4 regions of the Kitasatospora sp. NPDC127121 genome follow, and region 3 is predicted to be linked to each of the others. Evidence: riboswitches for the same ligand, from Rfam matches in the RefSeq annotation. Region 3 holds a riboswitch; each other region holds the start of a gene.
What was found. Region 3 has a riboswitch for cyclic di-AMP ahead of ACFVHI_RS32540 (transglycosylase family protein). Riboswitches for the same ligand answer to the same signal wherever they lie in the genome.

Region 1: linked by a shared signal. The riboswitch ahead of ACFVHI_RS07100 (NlpC/P60 family protein) and the one ahead of ACFVHI_RS32540 (transglycosylase family protein) in region 3 are both predicted to bind cyclic di-AMP.
Region 2: linked by a shared signal. The riboswitch ahead of ACFVHI_RS04015 (M23 family metallopeptidase) and the one ahead of ACFVHI_RS32540 (transglycosylase family protein) in region 3 are both predicted to bind cyclic di-AMP.
Region 4: linked by a shared signal. The riboswitch ahead of ACFVHI_RS34540 (transglycosylase family protein) and the one ahead of ACFVHI_RS32540 (transglycosylase family protein) in region 3 are both predicted to bind cyclic di-AMP.

Annotation. Positions count from the first base shown of each region.
Region 1 is NZ_JBHXTQ010000008.1:34,192-41,116, reverse strand. Features, by position in the region: gene ACFVHI_RS07110 (NYN domain-containing protein) at 1-1,044, shown strand, start outside; gene ACFVHI_RS07105 (NlpC/P60 family protein) at 1,245-2,279, shown strand; cyclic di-AMP (ydaO/yuaA leader) riboswitch at 2,618-2,767, shown strand; gene ACFVHI_RS07100 (NlpC/P60 family protein) at 2,778-3,923, shown strand; gene ACFVHI_RS07095 (C40 family peptidase) at 4,151-5,197, shown strand; gene ACFVHI_RS07090 (hypothetical protein) at 5,386-6,417, shown strand; gene ACFVHI_RS07085 (glycosyltransferase family 87 protein) at 6,431-6,925, opposite strand, start outside.
Region 2 is NZ_JBHXTQ010000003.1:168,435-175,359, reverse strand. Features, by position in the region: gene ACFVHI_RS04025 (GNAT family N-acetyltransferase) at 1-85, opposite strand, end outside; gene ACFVHI_RS04020 (hypothetical protein) at 128-1,138, shown strand; gene ACFVHI_RS04015 (M23 family metallopeptidase) at 1,200-2,033, opposite strand; cyclic di-AMP (ydaO/yuaA leader) riboswitch at 2,046-2,204, opposite strand; gene ACFVHI_RS04010 (alpha/beta fold hydrolase) at 2,493-3,374, shown strand; gene ACFVHI_RS04005 (TetR/AcrR family transcriptional regulator) at 3,491-4,060, shown strand; gene ACFVHI_RS04000 (PP2C family protein-serine/threonine phosphatase) at 4,410-5,540, shown strand; gene ACFVHI_RS03995 (SpoIIE family protein phosphatase) at 5,623-6,925, shown strand, end outside.
Region 3 is NZ_JBHXTQ010000095.1:12,977-19,901, reverse strand. Features, by position in the region: gene ACFVHI_RS32555 (glycoside hydrolase family 13 protein) at 1-879, shown strand, start outside; gene ACFVHI_RS32550 (LacI family DNA-binding transcriptional regulator) at 905-1,924, shown strand; gene ACFVHI_RS32545 (hypothetical protein) at 1,996-2,196, opposite strand; gene ACFVHI_RS32540 (transglycosylase family protein) at 2,412-3,803, opposite strand; cyclic di-AMP (ydaO/yuaA leader) riboswitch at 3,790-3,950, opposite strand; gene ACFVHI_RS32535 (hypothetical protein) at 4,381-5,358, opposite strand; gene ACFVHI_RS32530 (DUF397 domain-containing protein) at 5,918-6,181, shown strand; gene ACFVHI_RS32525 (ATP-binding protein) at 6,561-6,925, opposite strand, start outside.
Region 4 is NZ_JBHXTQ010000113.1:5,338-12,262, reverse strand. Features, by position in the region: gene ACFVHI_RS34555 (MazG family protein) at 1-406, shown strand, start outside; gene ACFVHI_RS34550 (SDR family NAD(P)-dependent oxidoreductase) at 424-849, opposite strand; gene ACFVHI_RS34545 (cytochrome P450) at 1,125-2,417, shown strand; cyclic di-AMP (ydaO/yuaA leader) riboswitch at 2,628-2,795, shown strand; gene ACFVHI_RS34540 (transglycosylase family protein) at 2,801-3,718, shown strand; gene eno (phosphopyruvate hydratase) at 3,986-5,272, shown strand; gene ACFVHI_RS34530 (septum formation initiator family protein) at 5,479-5,985, shown strand; gene ACFVHI_RS34525 (DUF501 domain-containing protein) at 5,957-6,625, shown strand; gene ACFVHI_RS34520 (Ppx/GppA phosphatase family protein) at 6,628-6,925, shown strand, end outside.

The DNA of each region.
Region 1 (6,925 bases), on a different contig from region 3:
CCGGGCGCCGCCGATCCGATGGACGTCGCGGCCGCCGCCTACCTGGTGCGGTCGGCCGGCTGGAGCCGGCTGGTGGCCGAGGCCGGGGAGGAGGCCGAGCGGGCCGGCGCCGAGGGCGCGGCCGCCGAGGCCACCCGGCTGGTGGAGAAGCTGCAGGCGGAGCTCGCCGAGCTGCGGTCCGCCGCCCGGGCGGACCTGGAGCGGCAGCGTGCGGAGTCCGAGGACGTCCGCCGGGAGGCCGAGTCGCTGCGGAAGAAGGTGCGCTCGCTGGAGAGCGACACCCGCCGGGCGCAGGCCGAGACCAGGCGGCTGACCGCCGAGCTGGAGGCCGCGAGGGCGCAGGCGGCCGTCGAGCGCGGCGCCGCGGAGTCCGAGGCGCGGCGGCTGCGGCACCGGGTCGGCGAGCTGGAGACGGCGGCCGAGCAGGGCCGCCGGTCGGCCCGCGAGGGCCGCAGCGTCGAGGACATGCGGCTGCGGCTGCTGCTGGACACGGTGCTGCAGTCGGCGCAGGGGCTCCAGCGGGAGCTGGCGCTGCCGGTCTCCCAGATCCGGCCGGGGGACCTGGTGGAGGCGGTGGTGCCGGGGGCGGCCTCGCCGCACGACGTGGCCCGGCGCGGTCTGGCCGACGACGATCCGGCGCTGCTGGACCAGCTGCTGGCGATCCCGCAGGTGCACCTGGTGGTGGACGGCTACAACGTGACCAAGACGGGCTATCCGACGCTTCCGCTGGAGCAGCAGCGGATCCGGCTGCTGGGCGGGCTGGCGATGCTGGCCCAGCGCACGCAGGCGGAGGTCACCTGCGTGTTCGACGGGCAGGACCTGGACGTTCCGGTGATCATGGCGCCACCGCGGGGGGTGCGGGTGCGGTTCAGCCGGACCGGCGAGACCGCGGACGAGCTGATCCGCCGTCTGGTGCGGGCCGAGCCGCAGGGGCGTCCGGTGGTGGTGGTGTCCACCGACCGGGAGGTCGCGGAGGGCGTGCGGAAGGCGGGCGCGCGCCCCGTGGCCTCCGTTCTGCTGCTGAACCGGCTGGCGCGGCCCTGACGGCTGCCGCGACGGAATGACGCCTGGTCAGCGCCCGGTTTGCGGCGGTGTGCACATCCGGTGAAGCCTGCGGGGGAAGTGGAGTTCACGCCTTCGGGGGAGTGGCAAAACCCGTGGATCTTCCCTAGGGTGTGGCGTCAAACCTATTTTCCGGATTCTCACCTGATCGGGTGAGGCCGATGGAAGAAGGAGCAATTCCCTTGGCCTCCCACCGCCGTCCCAAGCAGCCGAGCCGTGCCCGGGTCTCCGTGCTCACCGCTGCCGCGGCGACCGCGGTCGCCCTCTCCGCGCAGGTCGCCGCGCACGCCGCGCCCCAGCCCAGCAAGAGCGACGTCAAGGCGCAGATCGACCAGCTCCAGCAGGACCAGGAGCAGGCGGCGGAGAAGTACAACGGCGCCAAGGAGCGGGCCGACCAGCTCCGCAAGCAGTCCGACCAACTGCAGGACAAGGTGGCCCGCAGCCAGGACGAGATGACCCAGCTCCAGACCGGCCTGGCCGGCGTGGCGGGCGAGCAGTACCGCACCGGCGGCATCGACCCGTCCGTCCAGCTGATGCTCTCCTCGGACCCGTCCGGCTACCTGGAGAAGGCGTCCAGCGCCCAGCAGGCCAGCGCCAGCGAGTCCGAGGCGCTCAAGGGGCTGCTGGACCAGCAGCGCCGGCTGGACCAGGAGAAGTCCGAGGCCGCCGCCGTCCTGGCCTCGCTCGACTCCACCACCAAGGACCTGAACCAGGCCAAGACGGACGTCAACCAGAAGCTCAAGGCCGCGCAGGACCTGCTGAACTCGCTCAGCGCCTCCGACCGCGCCGCGCTGCGGGCCCAGCAGCAGCAGGACGACCGCGCCTCGCGCGGCAGCGACCGCGCCGACCTCGGCAGCCTCCCGCAGGCCGGCGGCTACGCGGGCGTGGCCGTCGCCAAGGCGATGAGCAAGCAGGGCTCGCCGTACGTGTGGGGTGCCACCGGCTCGACCACCTTCGACTGCTCGGGCCTGATGGTCTGGGCGTACGGTCAGGCCGGCGTCTCGCTGCCGCGTACCTCGCAGGAGCAGGGCAACGTCGGCACCAAGGTCACGCTGGACCAGGCCCAGCCGGGCGACCTGGTCATCTACGGCCCCGACCGGCACCACGTCGGGATGTACATCGGCAACGGCATGGTGGTGCACGCGCCGCACACCGGCGACGTGGTGAGGGTGATGAAGGTCGACGCGATGCCGATCAACACGATCCGCCGGGTCTGACGGCCCGACACGCCCGAAGGGCCCCGTCCGGGCCTGTGATCCACGCCACCCCCCGACCGGGGGTGGCGTTCGGGTTTTGTCCGCCGCGCGAGTCCCCGGTGAAGACTGATCAGCTTTGCGTACGACGGTGATCACTATGTGTCATATTCACAAAAGAACTTTGGTCTTCTTCCGTCTTTTTTCTGACAAGGATTTGAACGGATCACGGTTCAGTTACTAGGGTCGTGCCCCGAACCACCGCACTCCCGATCGCCCAGCCAGGGTGACGGCGGTGGTTTCCGTCGAGTTCGTGACGCAGCGGGGCGGGCCCAGTGCCTGCCCGACGGGGAGCCCAGCAGTCGGGGGTGCTGTCGAACGGAGCCGGGGAACCACGTTCCTCCGGGGTGAATCGGCGCCAGGTCGGCCGGTGGAACGGCCGTGAGGCGTCGTAGGGCACGCTTCCGGCCCGAACCCGTCAGCTCACCCGGTAGACGGCGTAGGAAGAAGGAGTCCGCCTTCGTGGCGTCCCATCGTCGTCCCAAGCCCGCTAGTCGCACCCGGGTCTCGATCATGACCGGCTTCGCCGCCGCGGCCGTCGCGCTGTCCGCGCAGTCCGGCGCCCACGCCGACCCGCAGCCGACCAAGGACCAGGTCAAGGAGCAGGTCGACCAGCTCAACGAGCAGGCCGAGGTCGCGACCGAGAAGCTCAACGCCGCCCAGGAGAAGCAGCAGCAGCTGCAGAAGCAGGTCACCGACCTCCAGGACCAGGTGGCGCGGCAGCAGGGGCAGGTGACCGACCTTCAGGGCGGCCTGGCCGAGATCGCCGGCGAGCAGTACCGCAACGGCGGCATATCGCAGACCGTCCAGCTGATGTTCTCCGCCAGCCCGGACACCTTCCTGAGCCAGGCCGACACGCTGAACCAGGCCGGCGGCACCCAGAAGGGCCAGCTCAAGCAGCTCCAGGACGAGCAGCGCAAGCTCGACCAGGTGCGCTCCGAGGCCCAGGGCAAGCTCGCCGAGATGGAGACCACCACCCAGCAGCTGAAGAGCGCCAAGGACGAGGTCCAGGGCAAGCTCAAGGCCGCGCAGGACCTCTTCAACACCCTGTCCGAGCAGGAGCGCCAGGCGATCCGCGCGGCCGAGGAGAAGGCCGCCGCCGAGGCCAAGGCGAAGGCCGACGCCGCCGCGAAGGCCGCCCAGCAGCAGGCGGCGGCCCAGCAGGCCGCCGACCGCTCCTCCCGCGACAACAGCCGCACCGACCTGAGCGCGTCGCAGGCCCCCGCCGCGCCGGTCACCAAGCCGAGCGCCGGCAGCTCGCGCGGCGCCGCGGCGCTGTCCATCGCCGCCTCCAAGATCGGCAGCCCGTACGTCTACGGCGCCTCCGGCCCCGGCTCCTTCGACTGCTCGGGCCTGATGGTCTGGGCGTTCAACCAGGTCGACGTGGCGCTGCCGCGCACCTCGCAGGAGCAGGCCCACGCCGGTACCCGGATCGGCACCGACCTCTCCCAGGCCCAGCCCGGCGACCTGCTGATCTTCTACGGGGACGCCCACCACGTCGGCATCTACGCCGGCAACGGCCAGGTGCTGCACGCGCCCAAGCCCGGCGCGTCGGTCCGCTACGAGGCGGTCGGCAACATGCCGCTGACCTCCATCGTGCGGGTCTGATCCCCGCGCAGGCCCTCCCAGGCCCGGCCTTCCACCACGGAAGGCCGGGCCTGCGGCTTTTCCGGCGCCTCGGACTGATGTCCGATTACGGGTCAAATATTCGGGTTGGCAGGGGTTTGGACTCGGTTGCCCGGACTCGCTAACGTCTGCCACCGGACTCCGCTTCCAGGGCCGCCCGCGTTGGTGCGGCGGCGGGGCCCCACCGCCGGATCGGAGCCGCTGCCGCCATGCCCGTGCACCGTCGTCCCCAACTGCTCGCCCGTGCGCTGGTGCTGACCGCGGCCGCCACCACCGCCCTGGGCGTGACGGCGGGCGGCAGCGCCCAGGCCGCCCCCGCCGTGCCGGACACGCCCACCCGCAAGGACGTCAAGGCGCAGGTGGAACAGCTCTACGGCGAGGCCGAGCAGGCGTCCGAGAAGTACAACGCCGCCCTGGAGACGCAGCAGCGCCTCCAGGGCGAGACGACCGTCCTCCAGGGCGAGATCGCCGTCGCCCAGGAGCAGCTCAACCAGTTGCGCGGCGACCTCGCCACCGTGGCCGGCGCCGAGTACCGCGGCGGCGGCATGGCCCAGACCGTCCAGCTGATGCTCTCCACCGACCCGGAGGGCTACCTGTCCCGGGCCCGCACCCTCGACCAGGCCGCCGAGCGGCAGCAGGAGACCCTGCACGAACTGGCCACCCGCCAGCGCCGGCTCGACCAGCGCCGCACCGAGACCGCCGGCAAGCTCGCCGAACTCGACCAGGCCCGCCGCTCGCTCGCCGACAGCAAGCAGCAGATCCAGCAGCGGCTCACCAAGGCCCAGCGGCTGCTGAACAGCCTGGGCGTCGCCGAGCGGGCCCGGATGGCCGCCCAGGACGCCCAGGAGGCCGAGCAGCGCGCCACCCGGGGCACCGACCGGCTGGACCTCGGCACGGCCCCGCCCGCCTCCGAGCGCGGGGCGGCCGCGCTGGCCGCCGCGGTGCGGATGATCGGCTCGCCCTACCTCTACGGATCCACCGGGCCCCGCGCCTTCGACTGCTCCGGTCTGATGTACTACAGCTGGCGGCAGGCCGGAGTGACCCTGCCGCGCACCTCGCAGGCCCAGGCGTACGCCGGGCAGCGGGTCAGCCTCTCCGAAGCGCGGCCGGGAGACCTGGTGATCTTCTACCGGGACATGCACCACGTCGGGATGTACGCCGGCGGCGGGGTGATCGTGCACGCCCCCTACCCGGGCGCCAGGGTCCGCTACGAGAGCGTCAACGCGATGCCGGTCGCGGGGGTGGTCCGGCTCTGAGCCCGGCACCGTCCGACCCCGACACCCCCCACCCGATAGACGGCGCCCGCCGGACGCTGTCCCGGCGCGGTGCGCTGCTGCTCGCGGCCGGCGGGCTGGCCCAGCTGTCGCTGCCGCCGGCCGCCCCGGCGGCCCCCTCGGCGGCCGGGCGGGCGGCGGACCGGTGGGCGGCGGACCGGCGGGCCGAGGTGGCCGCACTGCTGGACGCGCGGGCCCGGGCGCTGCCCTCCTGGTCCGGACCGGCGGCGATCGAGGCCGGCTACCGCAACCTGGTGCTCGGCGCGGACGCCGGGCCGGAGCGGCTCACGGCCGCCGCCGACCTGGCGGTCCGGATCACCGGGTACGACGACTACCCGGTGGTGTACCCGCGCCGGATCGACCTGGTCCGGGCCGGCGGCAGCTGGCGGGTCGACCGGGAGGAGAGCGCGAGCGGGCCCCCGGCACTCTGGGACCTCGGCTCCGCCCGGTCCGCGGCGGGCGCGCACTGCCTGGTGCTGGGCCTGGCCGACGGACCCGACCCGGCCGGCCTGGTCGCGGTGGCGGACCGGGCCGTGCCCGCCGTGAGCGAGGCCTGGGGCACCGGCTGGGCGGGCCGCCTGCTGCTCGAAGTGCCCGCCACCGCAGAGCAGTTCGCCCGGCTGCTGGAGGTCGACCCGGCGGGCTGGACGGGCATGGCGGCGGTCACCTCGGCCGCCCCCGGTGCGCCCTGGCACACCCCCGCCGACCGGGTGCTGGTCAACCCCGGGACGTTCGGGCGGCTCAGCGACTTCGGCCGGCAGGTGGTCGTCACCCACGAGGCCACCCACGTCGCGACCAGGGCCGACACCCGGGCCTGGACACCGCTCTGGCTCTCCGAGGGCGTCGCCGACTGGACCGCCTACCGGGGCTCCGGCCGGCGCCCGCAGCAGATCGCCCCCGAGCTGGCCCGGGACGTCGCCGCCGGCCGGCTGCCCGCCGCGCTGCCCGCCGACCGGGACTTCACCGCGGGCGCCGACGGCATCGCGCAGGCGTACGAGCAGGCCTGGCTCGCCTGCGAGCTGATCGCCCGGCGCTACGGGCCCGAGCGGCTCGTGGCGTTCTACCGGGCGGTCGGCGCGGCCGACGGGCAGGGGGAGGACCGGGACCGCCGGCTCGACCGGCTGCTCCGGGCCGGACCGGGCGTCGGCCTGGCCGAGTTCACCCGGCTCTGGCTGGCCGAGGTGGCCGCGCTGCGCGATTGAAGGCGCGCGTCGTTCAACGCCGCTGCCTGGCCGGGGTGCCGGGCCGCTGCCTGGCCGGAGTGCCGGGCCGGTCGATGCCGTCCAGCAGGTCCTGCTCGTAGGCGATGCCGGGGCGCACCGGGTAGGCGCCGGCGGGCACCGCCTCGGGCTTGGCCAGCACCACCGTCGCCGGGAGCTGTGCCGGGCCGCGGGTGGCGCGCCAGAGCCGGATGCAGGAGAGCACGGTGGCGGCCAGCAGCAGCAGGTTGCGCAGGCTGAGCACGGTGACGCCCCAGGGCTCGCTGGCGAGGATCCGGCTGAACATCAGCGGGAACTCGGCCAGCGTCAGCGGGCAGGCGAGCAGGATCAGCAGGGCCACCGGCCGCTGGCTGCTGCCGCGTACGGTCAGGCAGACCGCGGCGACGCCGATCAGCCAGACCAGGTACTGCGGGCTGATCACCCGGCTGGTGACGGTGAAGATGAGCAGCGCGCTGAGCGCCGCGTCGTACATGGTGGCCGCGTTGCGGCG
Region 2 (6,925 bases), on a different contig from region 3:
GCCCGTGCAGCGCGTCCACGTCGCCGGGGGTGTGGTGATACTCGCGGATGGCCAGCCGGGGGCCGGTGAGTCGTACGGGGACCATGGCAGCCGACCCTACTCCCGGCCAGCGGTTACCGTTCGAGCTATGAACGACGAAGACCTGCGGCTCGCCCCGCGCACCAGGGCCGCCGACCTGCTCGCCTGGGCGGCGGAAGAGGACCGCACCCCGGTGGCCGAAGCGCCGCTGCGCGCGGTGCTGGCCCTGCTGGAGCTGGGCGAGGGCAGGATGCACGACGGCTGGCCCGAACTGACCTCGAACGCGGTGGAGCACCTGCTGTACGAACGGCTCTACCTGTACGTCCAACCCGAACCGGAGGCGGACCCGTTCGCGTACGGCGCCGCCGTCCGGCTGCTGACCGACCACCAGCGGGCCGCCAAGCGGCTCAACGCCAAGCGCCAGGAGCGGCTGCACGCCGAGGCCGAGTGGCAGGGCGAGGTCGCGGCCGGGCTGCTGCGCCGCGCCGACCTGGTGACCTGGCCCCGGCTGTACGCGCTGCTGCTGCACGCGTACGGGGCGGACGTCACGGATCCGGAGGCGGTGCGGGAGTGGCTGACCGGCTTCCGGGAGCTGGCGCAGGAGGAGCGGCTGGCCAGGTTCGCCGCACTGGCGCAGACCGGCTGGCTGGACGAGGTGGACGAGCAGGGCTGGAGCCCGACCCGGGTGATCTCGGTCGGCATGGCCACCGACGGCGCGCGCCGGCTGCTGGAGCAGGGCCTGATGCGGCGCAGCTACCGCAACCTGACCGAGCTGACCGCGCTGGGGCGGCCGATGCCGGACGAACTGGCCGGGGACTTCGGGGCGTTCGAGGAGGCGGCGGTGGAGGCCGCGCTCGACCTGTACGGGGAGTGGACGGTGCCCGGGCTGCCGCGACTGCTGGTGGAGGAGTTCCCGGACCTCGCGCCGGAGCCGGGGCAGGAGGAGATCGACGCGTATCTGGCGGGGCTGGCGCAAGAGGAGTTCGACGCCCGCCTGAAGGAGCTGGCGGGGCCGGCGCAGGAAGAGCCCGACCCGCACCCGGCGGGGCCGGCCGACCCGGCGGACCAGGAAGACCCGGCGGACCAGGAAGACCCGGCGGCGGACCAGGCGCAGGAGTGACGCGGCGAAGCCCCGGCCGCCGGTGCCTTTCGGTTCCGGCGGCCGGGGCTTCGCGGGTGCGTCAGGGGTTGAGGCCGCGCTGCTGGAACCAGGTCTCCGGGTCGACGGGGGCGCCGCCACCGGGGCGGACCTCCACGTGCAGGTGCGCGCCGGTGACGTTGCCGGTGGCGCCGACCTTGCCGATCTGCTGGCCGGAGCCGACCTTGCCGGAGCCCTTGATGATCGAGGAGAGGTGGCAGTACCAGATCTCGGTGCCGTCGGGCAGGGTCTCGACGATCCGGTAGCCGTACGAGCCGGACCAGCCGGCCGAGGTGATGGTGCCCTGGCCGACCGCGTAGACGGGGGTGCCGGTGTCGGCGGCGAAGTCCAGGCCGGTGTGCAGGTGGGCCCAGTAGCGGGCGCTCTGGCCGTAGTGGGCGGTGAGGTGGTAGTCGCGCACCGGCAGGGTGAGGGCGGCGGCCTTGGCCCGCTCGGCCTCCTCGGCGGCCCGCTTGGCCTCGGCCTCCTTCGCGGCGGCCTTGGCCTCCGCCTCCTTCGCGGCCTGGACGCGGGCGTCCTCCTCGGCGGCGGTGCGCTGGCTGTCGGCCTGCAGCTGGATGCGGGCGGCGAGCGCGAGGCCGGGGTCGGCGGAGAGGGCGACCGGGGTTTCGTCCGGGGTCTCGATGGCGGGGGCGGCGGCCGGGGTGGCGGAGGCGAAGCCGGTGGCGCCCAGGGTGGCGGCGACGGCGGTGACGCCGAGCAACGGGGAGGTCCCACGGACCTGACGCGGCATCCGGTGCCGGTTGGTCTCGGCGTCCGGGCCCGCGTACTCGGGGCCGTCCGGGCCGGGGTGGTCGAGGAGCCGGGTACCTGCTGCGAGGCCGGCCGGGTGTGCCGGGGTGTGCGTCGACGCCACGGAGGCGCGCTCCTTTCCTTCCTTCGCGCCTACCGGGTTAGCTGACGGGTTCGGAGCAGGAAGGTCTCCTACGGCCGGGCCGGAGCCCCGCCGATTCACCCCAAGGAACGTGGTTCCCCGGCTCCCTGACCTGCCCGGAGGCCGGTCGGCGGGATTAGGCGACGGCGCACGGTGCCGTCTGGGTACGGCGTTGAGGACCGCGCTGCGTTATCAAACGTTAATCCTAGGAGGCCCTGATTCCAAGCCGTTCGCCCGGGACGACCGGAGACGGACGGGGCACTCTGGGACGCGAAGGGCGTTTTGTCCCCCTTGAGCCCCTTGGGCACGCTTGAACACCATTGACGCCACCTCACGTGATCGGACGTCAACGGACGGCCCTTCATTCAGGCACTCACCGCCGACCTCCCCCGCTCCACAGGGTGCGAAGGCTTGACGGCTAAGGCTATTAGCCTTAGCTTTATGGCTATCGGCAGCACGCCGAAGCCCCGCACCGGCAGCCCCCGGAGGCCCACCATGAACGCCACCAACGCCCCCACCACCCAGTACCTCGACGTCACCGGCGGCCGCCTCGCCTACGACGACACCCGGCAGGGCGACGGCGCCCCCGTCGTGCTGCTCCCCGGAATGCTCGACACCCGCGCCGCCTACCGGCACCTCCACCCGCTGCTGGCCGCCGCCGGCCGCCGGGTCATCACCATGGACCTGCGCGGCTTCGGCGAATCCTCGATCATCTGGGACGACTACTCCCCCGCCGCCATCGCCACCGACGTCCTCGCCCTACTCGACCACCTCGGCATCGACCGCGCCGTCCTGGTCGGCAACTCCTACACCGGCGCGACGGTCGTCAAGGCCGCCGGCGACGCCCCGGAGCGGGTCGCCGGCATCGCCCTGATCGACGCCTTCGTCGAGAACACCCCGCCCGGCGCCCTCATGCGCGGCGCCCTCCGCGCCATGGGCGCCCTGACCGTCCACTCGCCCGCCTTCTGGGGCCTCTACCACCGCAAGCTGGCCTACCCGGGCGCCAAGCCCGCCGACTTCGACACGTACGTGGCCGGACTCGTCGCCGCCATGCGCACCCCCGGCCGCAAGACCGCCACCCGCGGACACGTCGGCGGGGACTCCGCGCCCGTCGGCTGGACCGCGGCCGTCCGCTGCCCCTCGCTCGTCATCATGGGCAGCAAGGACCCCGACTTCCCCAAGCCGGAGGCCGTCGCCGACCGGCAGGCCGCCGCGCTCAACGCGCGGAAGGTCATGATCGACGGATCCGGGCACTACCCGATGGCCGACAACCCGCAGGCCACCGCCGGCGCCCTGCTGCCCTTCCTCGCCGAACTCGCCTGAGCCCCGCCCACCCCGTCCGCCCACGTCAGCCCCGCCCGCCCACACGCCCCGCCACACCACGCCCCGCCCCGCCCCGCCCCGCCACGTACGCCTTCCACCGACGGAGAGCCCACACCATGCCCCGAGTAGGACTCACCCCCGAGCAGGTCGTCGACCACGCCCTCGCCCTCATCGACGAGCAGGGCGCCGACGCCCTCACCCTGGCCGCCGTCGCCGCCCGGGCCGGGGTCGCCACCCCGTCGCTGTACAAGCACGTCAGCGGCGGCCTCACCGAACTGCGGCGGCTCATCGCCGTCCGGGTCACCGAGGAACTCGCCGACCGGCTCGCCGAGGCCGCCGTCGGCCGCAGCGGGGACGACGCCGTCGCCACCGTGCTGCGCGCCTACCACGCGTACGCCACCGAGCACCCGCACCGCTACAACGCCCTCCCCCAGGCCCCGCAGCCGGACGACGACCTCACCCGCGCGGCCGGCCGGCTCGTCGGGGTGATCATCGCCGTCCTGCGGGAGTACGGCCTCGACGGCGCGGAGGCGATCCACGCCGCCCGCACCGTCCGCTCCGTCGCCCACGGCTTCGCCTCCCTCTCCATCGGCGGCGGCTTCCAGCTCGCCGAAGACCTGGCCACCACCCAGAGCCGCCTCATCACCCTCCTCACCACCGGCCTCCGCACCTGGCCCACCCCCTGAGACGCCGGCCACCGCACCGACCGCGGCACGACCCGCCCGGCCTCCCACGACGGCGGAACCACCACCACACCGGGTGAGGCGTGCACGGGAAGTCGGACCCGCCGACTTCCCGTGCAACAGGCGGACGCGGGGGCGCGCCCGGAAACGGCCGGCGGCAAGACGTGCGCGCGGCAGGCGCGGCGTACGAGGCAGGCGCAGCAGGCGCGGCGTGCGCGAGAAGTCGGACCCGCCGACTTCCGGTGCGGCGGGCAGGCAGCGGGCCTGGGGGTGGTGGGGGTGGACGGGTTAGTGTGGCCGGGCTGACTGGTGGTCATGACAGGGGACCGCCGACCCCTTGGCGGAGGTCCACGTGCCCGCACCGATAGCGAGGGCGCGGCGGTGGTACCTGCGGCTGCTGGACGGGAACGCCCGGGCCGCGCGGTACGCGCTGGGGGTGCTGCTCGGGGTGACGGCGGTGCTGAGCGTCCTGCCGATCGTGCTGCCGTACAGCTGGCCGCCGTCGGCGCTGGTGCTGCCGCTGGTGGTCGGCGGGCTGCTGTTGCGGCGCGGGCAGCTGCTGGTGCTGGTGTGCGCGGCGCTGGCCGGCGGGGTGCTGGGGGCTGTGGTGCGGGATCCGCTCGGGGTGCGGATCGGGGTGACGCTGGTACTGGCCGCGACCGCGGTGACGGTGCTGGCCGCGAACCGGTTCCGGCACCGGCTGGGTCTGCGCGGGACGCAGGGCGATTCGATGCTGCTGGAGCTGGCCGAGCACACCCGGACGCTGGCCCGGCTTCCGGAGCGGCTGCTCGACTGGCACTTCGACAGTGCGCTGGCGCCGGCCGGCGACACCTCGTTCTCGGGTGACTTCCTGCTGTGCGCGCACCGCCCCGAGGAGGATCTGCTGGAACTGCTGCTGGTGGACGTGTCGGGCAAGGGCAGCCGGGCGGCGGCCCGCTCGACGCACCTGTCGGGCGCGTTCGCGATGCTGCTGGGGCGGGTGCCGCCGGAAGCGTTCCTGCCGGCGGCCAACGACCATCTGGTGCGGATGGGCTGGGAGGACGACTTCGCGACGGCGGTGCACCTCGCGCTGCGTCCGGCGACGGGCGACTACCTGCTGTTCAACGCCGGCCATCCGGCGCCCGCGCAGTTCCGCCGGGCGGACGGCGGCGGCTGGGCGCGGTCGGGGCACGGCGGTCCGGCGCTGGGGCTGGTGTCGGGCGCGCTGTACCCGGCGGTGTCGGGGCGGCTGCGGCGGGGCGATTCGCTGCTGCTGTTCAGTGACGGCCTGGTGGAGGTGCCGGGTCGGGATCTGGACGAGGGGGTGGGTCGGCTGCTGGCGGCGGCCGAGCCGGTGGTGCGGCCGTGGCGGACGCAGCAGCAGCTCACCCGGGGTGCGGCGGAGCGGCTGGTCCGGACGGTGGCGCGGGACGCGGCGGACGACCGGACGCTGGTGCTGGTGCGCCGTCTGGGTCACCATTCACCCGCTTCAGCACCCGCTTGAGAAATAAGGTATGAAGAATTAAGTGCCCGTTCGGGCACCCAGAGGGCACCCACCCCCCGAGAGCGGAAAGGCCGGGTATCCGATGGACCTGACCTCGCCGTGGGTTCCCCCCTCCGAGGACGAGAGCCGGACGCCGCGCAGCAGTCCCACCGCCCGCAGCCCCATGCGCTGCGTGCGCTTACTTCTCGGCTGCACCAGTGCCGCCGAACTGCTCGGCACCGTCCTCGCCGAGGGGCCGGGCTGGATCACCGGCGAGGGTTCCGCGCTCTACCTGCTGGATTCCGCCGGAATGCTCCGGCTGACCGCCTCGCACGGGCTGCCGGACTGGGCCCACGAGCGCTACAGCATCGTCGATCCGGCCGGTGACCTCCCCGCCGCGATGGCCCTGCGGTTACGCCGCCCCTACCTGCTCAGTCCCGAGCACACCAGCGTCGACTACCCGAACAAGAACGCCGGCATGGGCACCGGCATGGTCGCCGTGATCGCCCTGCCGATGGTCGTCGACGAGCGGCCGGTCGGCGTCCTCGCCCTCGCGCTGGCCCACCGGGGCACCGTCCCCCGCCGCGACCTGGACGTCCTGGAGACCATCGGCGAGGCCTGCGCCCACCGGCTTTCCCACCTGCTCGACCACGCGGACGCCCGGATACCCCAGGACCCGGCCGGGGCGCCGCCGGACGGGGCCGGCAGCCGCCCCGCCGGGCTGGCCCACCCGATGCTGTCGCTCGCCGTCCGGGCGGCCGGGCACGGCGCCTTCGAACGCGATCTGGTCACCGGCGAGAGCTACTGGGACGCCGCGGCGTTCCGGGTCACCGGCCAGCCCGCCACCGCCGACGGCTCCGCCCCGGAGCTGGACCGGATCGTCCACCCGGAGGACCTGCCGGACGTGCAGGCGGCGCTCGCCGAGTCGCTCACCACCGGCGGGTGGTACCGGATCGGGTACCGGGTGCTGCGCGGGGGCGGCAGGGTGGCGCGGATCGAGGAGACCGGCGAGGTGATGCTGGACGTCCACGGTCGGCCGGTCCGGGTCGCCGGGCTGCTCTCCGACCGGGACCAGGGCCGGGGCCGAGACCGGGACCGGGACCGGGACCGGGAACACCCCGGGCAGCAGGCCGGGCACCAGCAGCCCGAGGAGCAGTCCACCCCGGCCGGGGCACGGACGGCGCTGCTGCTCGCGCTCACCCGGTCGCTGTCGCGGGCGGTGACCGTCCGGGACGTCACCACCGCCGTCACCGACGTCGCCCGCCCGGCGTTCGGCGCCGCCAGCATCGTCCTGGACCTGGTGGACGAGGGCCGGCTGCTGCCCGTCTCGCACACCGTGTACGGCGGGCCCAGGCGCACCGAGCTGACCCGGCTGGCGGACCTCTCCGAGAACGTGATGCAGCACG
Region 3 (6,925 bases):
AAGATCCTCGACGAGTACCCGGGCCAGCGGATCGGCGTCGCCGAGGCCTGGACCCCGACCGTCCAGCGCACCGCCAACTACGTGCGCCCCGACGAGCTGCACCAGGCCTTCAACTTCCAGTACCTGGGCACCGGTTGGGACGCCGCCGCGCTGCGCGAGGTGATCGACGTCTCGCTCGACTCGATGCGCCCGGTCGACGCCCCCACCACCTGGGTGCTGTCCAACCACGACGTCACCCGGCACGCCACCCGCTTCGCCAACCCGCCCGGCCTCGGCACCCAGATCCGCACCCCCGGCGACCGCGAGCTCGGCCTGCGCCGCGCCCGCGCCGCCACCCTGCTGATGCTCGCGCTGCCCGGCTCCGCGTACATCTACCAGGGCGAGGAACTCGGCCTCCCGGACGTCACCGACCTGCCGGACGAGGTCCGCCAGGACCCGTCGTTCTTCCGCAAGGCCGGGCAGGACGGCTACCGCGACGGCTGCCGCGTCCCGATCCCGTGGTCCGGCACCGAGGCCCCGTACGGCTTCGGCCCGGTCGCCGGCGGGCCGTCCTGGCTGCCGCAGCCGGCCGAGTGGGCCGCGCTGAGCGTCGAGGCGCAGACCGGAGACCCGGCGTCCACCCTGGAGCTGTACCGCAGCGCGCTCGCCGTCCGCCGTTCCCAGGACGACCTCGGCGCCGGGACGGCCGTGGAGTGGCTGGAGGGCCCCGAGGGGACCCTGACGTTCCGCCGCGGCTCCTTCGTCTGCACCGTCAACGCCACGGACGAGCCGGTCCGGATAGCGGCGCCCGGAAAGCTGCTGCTCTCCTCGGTGGAGCTGGTGGTCGACGGCGGCGAGACGGTGCTCGCGCCGGACAGCACCGGCTGGTGGGCGGTCTGACGTGGTTGCAATAGGCTCTGGGACCGTGACTACGGCGCGACTCTCAGACATCGCGGCGCAGGCGGGGGTCAGCGAAGCCACCGTCTCCCGCGTACTCAACGGCAAGGCGAACGTCTCCGCCGCCACCCGGCAGACCGTGCTGGCGGCGCTCGACGTGCTCGGCTACGAGCGGCCGACCCGTCTGCGCCAGCGCAGCGCCGGCCTGATCGGGCTGATCACGCCGGAGCTGAGCAACCCGATCTTCCCCGCACTGGCCCAGGTGATCGAGCAGGTGCTCAGCCGGCACGGGTACACCCCGGTGCTGTGCACCCAGACGCCGGGCGGGTCCACCGAGGACGAACTGGTCGAGATGCTGGTCGACCGGGGTGTGGCGGGCATCGTCTTCGTCTCCGGGCTGCACGCCGACTCCACCGCCGACCACGACCGCTACGCCCGGCTGACCGGGCGCGGGGTGCCGTTCGTGCTGATCAACGGCTACAGCGAGCGGATCGACGCGCCGTTCATCTCGCCGGACGACCGGGCCGCGATGTGGATGGCCGTCCAGCACCTGGCCGAACTCGGGCACGAGCGGATCGGGCTGGCCGTCGGGCAGCGGCGGTACGTGCCGGTGCTGCGCAAGATCGAGGGCTTCACGGCGGCGATGCGCGAGGTGCTGGGACGGAGCCAGGAGGAGGCCGAGGAACTCGTCCACCACACGCTGTTCAGCGTGGAGGGCGGGCACGCGGCGGCCGGCGCACTGCTGGACAAGGGCTGCACGGCGATCGTCTGCGGCAGCGACATGATGGCGCTCGGGGCGATCCGGGCGGTGCGGCAGCGTGGACTGTCGGTGCCGCACGACGTCTCGGTGGTCGGCTTCGACGACTCGCCGCTGATCGCCTTCACCGAGCCGCCGCTGACCACGATCCGCCAGCCGGTCGAGGCGATGGCGACCGCGGCGGTGGACGCGCTGCTGGAGGAGGTCGGCGGGAACGCGGTCCAGCGCGGGGAGTTCATGTTCCAGCCGGAGCTGGTCATGCGTGGCTCCACGGGGGCCTGCGCGCGCTGAGGACGGTCAACGGACGGGCCCCGGAGAGCTGTTGCTCTCCGGGGCCCGTTGCGTGCCGCCCGGGTGCCGGGTCAGCCCTCGTGGTCCGTGGGGCGGCTCTCGGTGAGCCGTTGGCCGTCGGTGGCGTCGCCGGTGCGGGTCTCGGTGCGGCGGCCGCGGGCCAGGTAGTCGCGCAGGACGAGTTCGACGGCGTCCTGCGGGTTCTTGGTGCCGGAGAGCATCATCGCGTCGATCGCGAGGTTGGCGTCGAGTGTGACGGTGACCTGGGCCATGGTGACTCCTCCTCGGGTGCCGGAGCAGCAGCATGCCCGCTGGGGGCGGGCTTTGACCATGGCCCCGGGCGGTCCTGCCCGGCGGCCTGCCGGCGGCCTTCCTACGGCGCCGGGCGACCGCCGGGGCGGGCGGCGGCTGACAGATAACAGATGATGAAATCTGTTATCTGTTATCTGTCAGCCGTCAGTTGTCAGCTGTCACCCGCGGGTCGTGCTCAGACCCGGCCGGCGAAGTCCGGCGCCCAGTTGGCGACGGTCTGCAGGCGCACGCCCGAGCTCGGGTTGGCGGCCTCGACGTACTGGCCGCCGCCGATGTAGATCGCGACGTGGTAGACGCCGGAGTTCTGGCCGTTGTTGGACCAGAACAGCAGGTCGCCCGCCTGCAGGCTGTCCAGCGAGACGCGGGTGCTGGCGGCGGCCTGGTCGGCGGCGACGCGCGGGACGGAGACACCCGCGGCGCGCAGCGCGGCCTGGGTCAGGCCGGAGCAGTCCCAACCGCCGTTGCCGGTACCGCCGTAGACGTACGCCTGGCCGACCTTCGACTGGGCGAAGGAGACCGCGGCGGCCATGCTGCCGGTGGCGGCCGGGGCCTGAGCGGGGGTCTGCGCCTGGGCGGCCGGCTTGGAAGCCGGCTTGGCGGCCGGGGTCGAGGTCGGGGCCGGGGCCTGCGGCTGGGCGGTCGGCTTGGCGTTCACGGCGGCGCCGTTGGAGGTCTGGCCGGACTTCTGCGAGCGGTCGAACCAGGTGAAGTCCGAGCCGGACTGGTCGGTCTGAGCCGACTGCTGGGCCTGGCCGCCGTCCTTGAACGAGAGGCGCTGGCCCGGGTAGATGGTGTCCGGACCCTCGGTCAGGGTGCCGCGGTTGAGCTCGTACAGCCGCTGCCAGCCGCCTTGGAGGTTGTGCTTGTCGGCGATCGAGGACAGCCAGTCGCCGGAGGCGACGGTGTAGTCGTCGCCCTGGGGCTGGGCGCTGTTCTGGGCCTGGTTCTGGCCCTTCTGCGCCGAGGTGCCGTTGGCGGAGTCGGCGGGGGCCTGTGCCTGGTCCTGGGCCGGTGCGGCCGGCTTGGCGGGCTTCGCGGCCGGGGTGGCCGGGGCCTGGCTCTGCGCGGGCTTGGCGGCCGGGGTGGCCGGCTTCGCGGCGGGCTTGGTGGCGGTCGAGCTGGCAGCCGAGCCGGTGGTCGAGCCGGCCGAGGTGTCGACGGCAGCCGCGGCGCCGCCCTTGGTCAGGCCGGCCTGGACCGAGCACACCGGCCAGGCGCCGGGGCCCTGCGAGGCGAGGACCTTCTCGGCGACGGCGATCTGCTGGTCCTTGGTGGCCTGGTTGGCCTGGGGGGCGTACGCGGTGCCGCCGAAGGCGGCCCAGGTGCTGGAGGTGAACTGCAGGCCGCCGTAGAAGCCGTTGCCGGTGTTGATGCTCCAGTTGCCGGTGCTCTCGCACTGGGCGACCTTGTCCCAGGTGGCGACGGAGGCGGCGGAGGCGGTGCCGGAGGTGAGGCAGGGGATGGTGAGGCCGACGCCCGCGACGCCGATGGCGGCGATCACGCGTCGGGTACGACTGGACAGACGGGTGCCGTTGGTGGGCAGCATGAAGACGCAGTCCTCTCCCACGCCTGCGAGGTGAGCTGTCGGATTCGGGCTGGAGTTGCCCGGCCGCGCTGTGGGCGCGGCTTCACCCCTAGCCCTGGATCGTTCCGGGGAACGGTCCGGGGCGACTTACCTGTGGGTCCCCCGCTCCTGCCGTGGTGCGTTTTCGCGCTGCCAGGACATCCGACGGCAGGACTCGGCGTCGCGGATGAACTGGGTTCGTGTGGCCACGAACGGGGAGCACGTTAAGCAGACTTAAGTTCAAACTGCAAACACCTGTGACGTGCATCACGGTTTGGCGAGAACGGTCGTTCCCCTCGCTCGCCATGATCGAAAATGGCCGATTTCCGGCAATGCCGCGAAGGGCGTGCACAACTGTCTGTGCTTCAGGAGGCGGGTGACGGCGGGTCGGGTCCCACGGGGGCCGCCCGCCGAGAAGGAGGTGCGTCCACACTGTGGCCGTCGGGGGATGGATCGAGCGACGGCGAACAAATGCGGATAGAACGGACATCGCACCTATTCGCCCTTTAACTCCCTTACGGGACAAGCAGGAAGGGCCCGGAACGTAGCCGTTCCGGGCCCTTCACGAGTGCGGTGACCGCTACTGGCCGGCCGACTCCTCGGTGGCGGTGCGAGCGGCGTGGGCGGCGTGACCGCCCCGGCCGGAGTGGTCGGCGTGCGCGCCCTCGGCGGTCTCCGCCGCCTCGGCCTCGGCCTGCGCCAGGGCCTCGGGGGAGGGTGCCGGCAGCGCGGCCAGGTAGGTGGCGGCGATCAGCTGGCCGACCGTCGGGTAGGCGCCCAGCGGCGCCGCGGACGGGCAGCCGGTCTCCTCGGCGGCCGTGGCGAGCAGTTCGGAGTCGGCCTCCGGCCCGATCACCAGCGGGGCCAGCGCCGGGCGCTGGGAGCCGGTCTCCTTGAGGTGGTTGACGGCCGCGGCGACCGAGCCCGGCACGTCGAGCGCGGCGGGCACGACCGGGACGGCCAGCCGGGCCGCCAGCAGGACACCGGTGATGCCGGCCGCGGCAGCGGCCTCCTCGCCGCCGACGGTGGTCAGCACGACGCCGTCCGCGGCGGTCGCGATGGCGAACAGCCGGGCCCGGTCGGCGCGTGCCAGGCCGGCCTCGGACAGGCGCACGTGCACGGCCTCGGCGAGCAGCGGGTGCGGGCCGAGCACGTCGGTGACGGGGGCTCCGTACTCCGCGGCGAGGGCGTGAAGTTCGGTCAGGAATCCGTGCGGGCCGGGTACCAGCGGCACCAGGACCGGCGCGGGCAGGCCCGCCTCGGCGGCCATGGCCAGCAGTTCGGCGACGGTGCGGTCGTCACTGTCGACCCCCTGGGCGGCTTCGCCCGGGAGGTAGCCGACGGCGGTCTGGATGCCGCTCTGCTCGCTGCGGACGATCGACAGCAGCTCCTCGACGACCGAGCGGGACTCGGGCCCGGCGGTCGCGGGCACGGCGAGCACCAGGGCCGGGGAGCCGGCCGGGATCTCGGGGCGCTCGGGGCGGCGGTGGCGCCCCCGCGCACGGGAGCCTGGAGTGCGGACGGGCAGTGGCGCGCCCGGGATGGCTGCGGTGCTCATGCCGGAGATCGTAGGACATCGGCCCGTCAGGCCTGCATTCGGCTGCCGTTCGAGTTTCACGTGGTCATGGCGGGTGCGCCGCGTTCCCGCCGTGTCCGTCCGGGCGGTTTGCCCGCAATCCGGACATATCTCACCCAGCCTTCGAGCGATCACCGCTCGTAGCCCTGACGTGTCCGACGGGGCGTCGAGTTGCCTGTGTGGCGCGTGAGATGTCTCACAGCCGGGAGGTCGCCTGACGGAGCGTCACGGCAGCGCGACTCCGGGCGTCTGAAGATCAACATTCAGCGGGGAACCGCTCACGGCCGGTTATCGAGAATCTGGCGATTCACTCGGCTATGTCCGTTTACGTACCGTCAGGAGAAGGGCCCGTGAAGAGTTCGGAACTGCCGGTGAAAGGCCTCGTGCACCTGCAATGTCCCGTGCTGATGCACGTGCACAGCAGCTATCATCGCGTCAAGTGAGGCGTTGTGCCGGGCCGGTACGGGGCCGGTCCGTTCGTTCGGCGGGTGCCGGGAGCGCCGCGCTGGACGACCACTCCGGAGCTCTTCGGGAGATTTCTATGCACGACTCGCAGGACACGCACGGCTCGTACGACACCTACAACGGGATGGCGGCCGCCGACCTCAAGGGGGTTCTCTGGCAGAAGAGCCTGCACAGCAACTCCCAGGGGAACTGCGTCGAGTTCGCGGCCCTGCCGGGGGGCGATGTGGCGATGCGCAACTCGCGCTTCCCGGAAGGGCCGGCGCTCATCTACACCCGGGCCGAGATCGCCGCCCTGCTGCTGGGGGCCAAGGACGGGGAGTTCGACCACCTGGCGGTCTGACCGGCCGCCGTCCTGCCATCGGGGGGCCGTCGTGGGTGCTGACACCGCGACGGCCTTTGTCTTGTCCGGGGCCGGTCCGGGGCCACGCGACGGGCGTTCTCCCGACGGGCGCTCTCGCGGCCGACCGCGCGCAGGCGCGGCGGGTGGTCCCGCGCACGGTTGGGGGCCCGGACGTGGACGGGGGGCGGGCCGCCGGGGTGCCCGGCCGTCAGTCCGGCCGGCTCGTCCGGGGGGCCGACCCGGCAATCGTCGTGGGAATCGTCCTGAGGACTGAGCCGGAGCCCGTGGCGCACCTGCGCCAGGCCCGTCGAGCCGCCCCGCGGAGCCCGGGGTGCGGTCCTCCCGGGGCCTCCCTCGGCCGGCCGCGCGCCGCCTGGCGCTAGGCCGAGCGCCGGTGCCGTCCACCGAGTTCGGAACCGGTGGCCGGCTCCGCCTCGAACAGGGCCCAGACCACCTTGCCGCTGCCCAGCGGGTGCCAACCCCAGGAGCGGCTGAAGGACTCCACCAGGTGCAGTCCGCGGCCGGACTCGGCGACGAAGTCCGCCTCCCGGGCGACCGGGCCGATGCAGCTCGGGTCGCTCACCGCGCAGACCACCTGGGGAGAGCGGTGGACCAGGCTTATTCGGATCGGCAGCCGGCCCTCGGGGGTCGGCTGTATGGGAAAGTCGTACTCGCCCTGGGCGCCACCCGCAGGGTCGGGTCGTGCGCCGATCGCATGCCGCAGTGCGTTGGTCACCAGCTCCG
Region 4 (6,925 bases), on a different contig from region 3:
GGCCGGTGACATCGTCGAGAAGCTGATGTACCGGCACCCGCACGTGTTCGGGGACGTCGAGGCGGAGGGCGCCGCCGAGGTGGAGGCGAACTGGGAGCAGCTGAAGGCGGCCGAGAAGGCGGACCGGGAGTCGGTGCTGGACGGCGTGCCGGCCGGGCTGCCGTCGCTGGCGTACGCGGCGAAGCTGGTGTCTCGGGTGCGCCGGGCGGGCTTCGCGGGCGTGCCGGACGAGCCGTACGCGCTGCCGGCGGAGCTGACGGCGCAGTCGGCGGGCCGGCTGCTGCTGGCGGTGGCCCAGCGGGCGCACGACGCCGGGGTGGACGTGGACGCGGCGCTGCGCTCGGCCGCGCGCGGTTACCGGGACGCGGTGCGCGCGGCCGAGGGCCTCAAGCCGGTCGGCGAGTAGCGGGCCCGGGCGGGGCCTCAGGCGGCGGTGGCGGTGTTCTCGATCGGCCGCCGCTGCCGGGGGACGACTTCGCCGATGGCCTCGCCGACGAGGGCGAGGAGTTCGGCGAGGCGTTCGAGGTCGAGGCGGGCGGGCAGTTCGGCGAGGGAGACGATCCGCTCGCCGTCGGGGCCGGCGACGCAGAACAGGTCGATGGGTCCGAGGTGCTTCTCGGCGGTGTCGACGAGGGCGGCGATGTCGCTGGGGCGGCGGATGTCGCCGCCGACGCCGACGACGGGGCAGCCCGGCCGGTCGAGTTCGGTGGCGAGGTCCTCGGCGACGCCGGCCCGCTGGTCGGCGATCAGCACTCCGGCGGCTCCGGCGGCGGCGAACCGGCGGGCGAGCTCGGCTCCCGATCCGCCGTCGAGTACCGCGATGACGACGACTGACCCGCTGACCCGCATGGTCTGCTCCTCCCTGTGGGCGACACCGCACCGGCGCCCACGATTTCTGCGGAGGATCGTAGGCAGGTCCTGACCCTCCGCAACAGGGATTACCCCTCAGGTGACCAGGGTCACGCCCGCCGCCCGGCCAAGAGCTGTCCAAGAGCTGTCCACGGACCGTCCACGAGGCGTCCACGGAGCGTTGGCGGGCCGTCCGTCGGGTGTTGACGATCCGGCCCCGCCGGTCGGGGTCGCCGGAGGCGGTGCGGCCCCGACCCACCGGATACGGTCGACGCATGCCAGTGCAGCCCGACCCCGCCGCCCCGCAGCTCTTCACCTGGGAGTTCGCCACCGATCCGTACCCCGCCTACGCCTGGTTGCGCGAGCACGCCCCGGTGCACCGCACGACGCTGCCGAGCGGGGTGGAGGCCTGGTTGGTGACCCGCTACGCGGACGCGCGGCAGGCGCTGGCGGACAGCAGGCTGTCGAAGAACCCGGCGCACCACAGCGAGCAGGCGCACCGCACCGGGCGGGTGGGAATTCCGGGGGAGCGCCAGGCGGACTTGATGACGCATCTGCTGAACATCGACCCGCCGGACCACACCCGGCTGCGCCGGCTGGTGTCGAAGGCGTTCACGCCGCGCCGGGTGGCGGAGTTCGAGCCGCGGGTGCAGCAACTCACGGACCGGCTGATCGACGGCTTCGCGCAGCGCGGTTCGGCGGACCTGATCCACGAGTTCGCGTTCCCGCTCCCCATCTACGCGATCTGCGACCTGCTGGGCGTCCCGGCCGAGGACCAGGACGACTTCCGGGACTGGGCCGGGATGATGATCCGGCACGGCGGCGGCCAACGCGGCGGCGTGGGGCGGGCGGTGAAGCGGATGCGGGCGTACCTGCTGGAGCTGATCCACCGCAAGCGGGCGGATCCGGGCGAGGACCTGATCTCGGGCCTGATCCGGGCGAGCGACCACGGCGAGCACCTGAACGAGAACGAGGCCGCCGCGATGGCGTTCATCCTCCTGTTCGCGGGGTTCGAGACGACCGTCAACCTGATCGGCAACGGCACGTACGCGCTGCTGCGCAACCCGGAGCAGCGCAGGCTGCTGCAGGAGTCGGTGGTGCGCGGCGAGACGGCGCTGCTGGACACCGGGATCGAGGAACTCCTGCGCTACGACGGGCCGGTGGAGATGGCGACGTGGCGCTTCGCGACGCGGCCGCTGTCGATCGGCGGGGTGGACATCCCGGTGGGCGATCCGGTGCTGGTGGTGCTGGCCGCGGCGGATCGCGATCCGGCCAGGTTCGCGGACGAGAACACCCTGGACCTGGCCCGCACGGACAATCCGCACCTGGGTTTCGGCCACGGGATCCACTACTGCATCGGCGCTCCGCTGGCCCGCCTGGAGGGGCGGAGCGCACTGACCACGCTGCTTTCCCGGCTGCCGGACCTGCGGCTCGCGGAAAACCCGGAGAACCTGCGCTGGCGGGGCGGCCTGATCATGCGTGGCCTGCGGGAACTCCCGGTCGAATTCACTCCGGAGGACCGCTCTCCGCACGCGCCGGTCACGCCGGCCGACGCTCCGACACGCTGACGGCACGTCTCCAGCTCGTCGTGGAGCCAGGTCTGAACCCGCATTAATCCGGACATACCGCCGCCGTTGGTAGGCGATTGACCACGCGCCGTAATTTGTGTGTGATATCGGTGATATGAGCTTGTTATTGGTCTGATGATCTGTCTACTCTCCCTGGAGTTCGCAGCTGCGGACCTCGTGCGCGGAACGCCGAATCCTGCCCGCCGCGTCACGGGAAACCGACCAGACCCTGGGCAGGGGCGGGGGAACCAGGTTTGTTGCCGTTCCCCAACGGCTTGGGGTGAAGCCGCCCGAGCGGAATCGTTTCCGCTTTCGGCGGCCGGGCCACCTCCCGGTCCGAACCCGACAGCTCACCTCGCAGGCGTGCGGAGAGGGACCTCGTCATGCTGTTCGTTGGAACTGGCCGCCACCGTCGTCGCACCCAGACCGAGAAGGCCATCGCCGTCGCCGGTGTGGCCGGCGTCGGACTCGCGATGCCGCTCCTCACCGCCACCGGCGCCTCCGCCGCCCCGGCCTCCACCTGGGACGCCGTCGCCCAGTGCGAGAGCGGCGGCAACTGGAGCATCAACACCGGCAACGGCTTCTCCGGCGGCCTGCAGTTCACGTCCAGCACCTGGAAGGCGTACGGCGGCACCTCCTACGCCCCGCAGGCCAACCAGGCCAGCAAGGCACAGCAGATCTCGGTCGCCGAGAAGGTGCTGGCCTCGCAGGGCCCGGGCGCCTGGCCCGTCTGCTCCCAGAAGGCCGGTCTGAGCAAGGGCGGCGCCCCGGCCTCCGTGGACACCTCCACGGATGCCAAGCCCGCCAAGCAGCCCGCCGCCAAGCCGACCCAGCAGGCGCAGACCCCGAAGCCCGCCCAGCAGCCGGTCCAGCAGGCCGCCCCGAAGCCGGCCGCCCAGCAGCCCGTCCAGCAGGCCCCGCAGCAGACGCAGCCGCAGACCCAGGGCTTCTCCGGCAAGGCCGGCTGGGACGCCGACGCGAAGGTGTACTGGTACCAGAACAACGGCGCCTGGTACTGGACCAGCCACCAGAGCGTCTACCAGCAGTACGCGGGCCAGCCCGCCGCCCAGCCGCAGTACGCGCCCCGCGCCGTGCAGCCCGCACAGTCCGCCCCGGCCGCGCAGCCCGCCGCCGCGCAGGGCGGTCACGACTACACCGTCCGGGCCGGCGACACGCTGTCGACGATCGCCGCCGCCCAGGGCGTGTCCGGCGGCTGGCAGTCGGTGTACGACGGCAACCGCGGCACCGTCGGCGGCAACCCCAACCTGATCATGCCCGGCCAGGTGCTGCACCTCGGCTGAGCGGCCCGGGCCCTGAGCGGCCCGCGCCCTGCGGGCGAAGGGGGACGGGCGCCGTCCCCCTTCGCCCGCATTCCCCCGTATTCGCCCGCTTCGATCGGGCAAGCAGGTGAACTACTGGTGGGTAGCCGGGCCACACGCTGAGACGGGACCGAGGCCAGCGCGGCCCCGGGGGCCGGGGCGGTTAGGCTCTGGTCGTAACGACTCCGCAATCGTCCCGCCGGCAGCACCCAACGTCAGCCGGACCCTGCTTCCGCAAGGAGATGCCTCGTGCCGTCCATCGATGTCGTCGTAGCCCGTGAGATTCTCGACTCGCGTGGCAACCCCACGGTCGAGGTCGAGGTCGGCCTCGACGACGGCAGCACCGGTCGTGCCGCTGTCCCGTCGGGTGCCTCCACCGGCGCCTTCGAGGCGCTGGAGCTGCGCGACGGTGACAAGAACCGCTACTTCGGCAAGGGCGTGGAGAAGGCCGTCCTGGCCGTCATCGAGCAGATCGGCCCGGAGCTCGTCGGCTACGACGCCACCGAGCAGCGCCTGATCGACCAGGCCATGCTCGACCTGGACGCCACCCCGGACAAGTCCTCGCTCGGCGCCAACGCGATCCTGGGCGTCTCGCTGGCCGTGGCGCACGCCGCCTCCGAGGCCAGCGACCTGCCGCTGTTCCGCTACCTGGGCGGCCCGAACGCGCACGTGCTGCCCGTTCCGATGATGAACATCCTCAACGGCGGTTCGCACGCGGACTCCAACGTCGACATCCAGGAGTTCATGATCGCCCCGATCGGCGCGGAGTCCTTCTCCGAGGCCGTCCGCTGGGGCGTCGAGGTCTACCACACCCTCAAGGGCGTGCTGAAGGAGCGCGGCCTGTCCACCGGCCTCGGCGACGAGGGCGGCTTCGCGCCGAACCTGGACAGCAACCGCGAGGCCCTGGACCTCATCACCGAGGCCATCCAGAAGGCCGGCTACGTGCCCGGCCGCGACATCGCGCTCGCCCTGGACGTCGCCGCGTCCGAGTTCTACGAGGACGGCGCCTACCAGTTCGAGGGCAAGGCCATCTCCGCCGCCGAGCTCATCGAGTACTACGCCGAGCTGGTCGACTCCTACCCGCTGGTCTCCATCGAGGACCCGCTGGACGAGTCGGACTGGGACGGCTGGAAGGCCATGACCGTCAAGCTGGGCGACAAGGTCCAGCTGGTCGGCGACGACCTGTTCGTCACCAACCCGGCCCGCCTGGCCAGGGGCATCGAGACCGGCACCGCCAACGCGCTGCTGGTGAAGGTGAACCAGATCGGCTCGCTGACCGAGACCCTGGACGCCGTCGAGCTGGCCCAGCGCAACGGCTACCGCTGCATGATGTCGCACCGCTCCGGCGAGACCGAGGACGTCACCATCGCCGACCTGGCCGTCGCCACCAACTGCGGCCAGATCAAGACCGGCGCCCCGGCCCGCTCCGAGCGCGTCGCCAAGTACAACCAGCTGCTGCGCATCGAGGAGATCCTCGACGACGCCGCCGAGTACGCCGGCCGCGGCGCCTTCCCGCGCTTCCGCTCCGCGGAGTAGCAAGCACAGCCGTTCCGCGGAATAGCAAGCACAGCCGCTCCGCGGAGCAGCAAGCTCAGCCGCTCCTCGGAGCGGCGAGCACGGTCGCTCCGCCGACCGGTGAGCACGCCTGACCGGTGCCCCGCCGTTCACCCCGTAGGGTGGACGGCGGGGCACCGTCGCGACCAGGAGGGGAACGGGAGATGGCAGGCTGGAGGATCCCGGGCTTGGCGGCCCGGCCTCGCTTCACGAGCCGGGCGACCGTCCTCGTCCTGGTGCTCTGCTCGCTGGTGGCGATCCTCGCCTACCCGACGCGGCAGTTCATCTCCCAGCGCGCCGAGATCTCCGCCCAGCAGGCGAAGGCCGACCGCTCCCGTCAGCAGGTCGAGCAGCTGCGCCGGGAGAAGGCCCGCTGGCAGGACCCCGAGTACGTCAAGGCGCAGGCCCGCGCCCGGCTGCACTACGCGATGCCGGGGGAGACCCCGTACATCGCGGTGGATCCGGCCGGTCCGGCCGCCGCCCGGCCCTCGGCGTCCGCCACCGGTTCCGCTGCCGCCGCCGGCTCGGCCGCCTCCGACGGCGCGTCCGGCGGCTCGGCGCGGGCCGCCAAGCCCTGGTACGCCAGCATCTGGGACTCGGTCGACGCCGCCGACACCACCGACGCCGCCGCCCCCGCCTCCCCCCGTCCGCTCCCACCGTCCCCCGCTGGAGACACCTCCCCCCATGACCACTGAGAACCACCCCGCCGTCTCCGACGCCGACGTCGCCGCCATCGCCGCCCAGCTCGGCCGGGTGCCGCGCGGCCTGCGCGGCGTGGCGCACCGCTGCCCCTGCGGCAACCCGGACGTCGTGGAGACGGCCCCCCGACTGCCGGACGGCACGCCGTTCCCGACGCTGTACTACCTGACCTGCCCCAAGGCCGCCTCGCTGATCGGCACCCTGGAGGCGGACGGCGTGATGAAGGAGCAGACCGCCCGGCTCGCCGAGGACCCGGAGCTGGCCGCCGCCTACCAGAAGGCGCACGAGGACTACATCGCCCGGCGCGACGCCATCGAGGTGCTGGAGGGCTTCCCGAGCGCCGGTGGCATGCCGGACCGGGTGAAGTGCCTGCACGTGCTGGTCGGCCACTCGCTGGCGGCCGGCGAGGGCGTCAACCCGCTCGGCGACGAGGCGATCGGCCTGCTGGAGGACTGGTGGGCCAAGGGCCCCTGCGTCTCCCCGGCCGAGGTCGAGGCCGCCGGTGGGCGGGTCGCCCGCAACCGGGCCAAGGAGCAGGACCACCAGGCCGTGATCGAGGCCAAGCAGCAGAAGGCCGCCGAGCGCGCCGCGAAGAAGCGGGCCGCCGAGGAGTCCGACCCCGGGGAGTCCGCGTGAGCATGACCCGGGTGGCCGCGATCGACTGCGGCACCAACTCGATCCGGCTGCTGGTCGCCGACCTGGACCCGGCCACCGGGGAGATCACCGATCTCGACCGCCGCATGATCATCAACCGGCTGGGCCAGGGCGTGGACCAGACCGGCCGGCTGCACCCGGACGCGCTGGCCCGCACCTTCGCGGCCTGCCGTGAGTACCGGGAGGTCATCGCCGGGTTCGGGGTCGGCCCGGAGCGCACCCGCTTCGTCGCCACCAGCGCCTCGCGGGACGCCGAGAACAGCGACGAGTACGTCGAGGGCG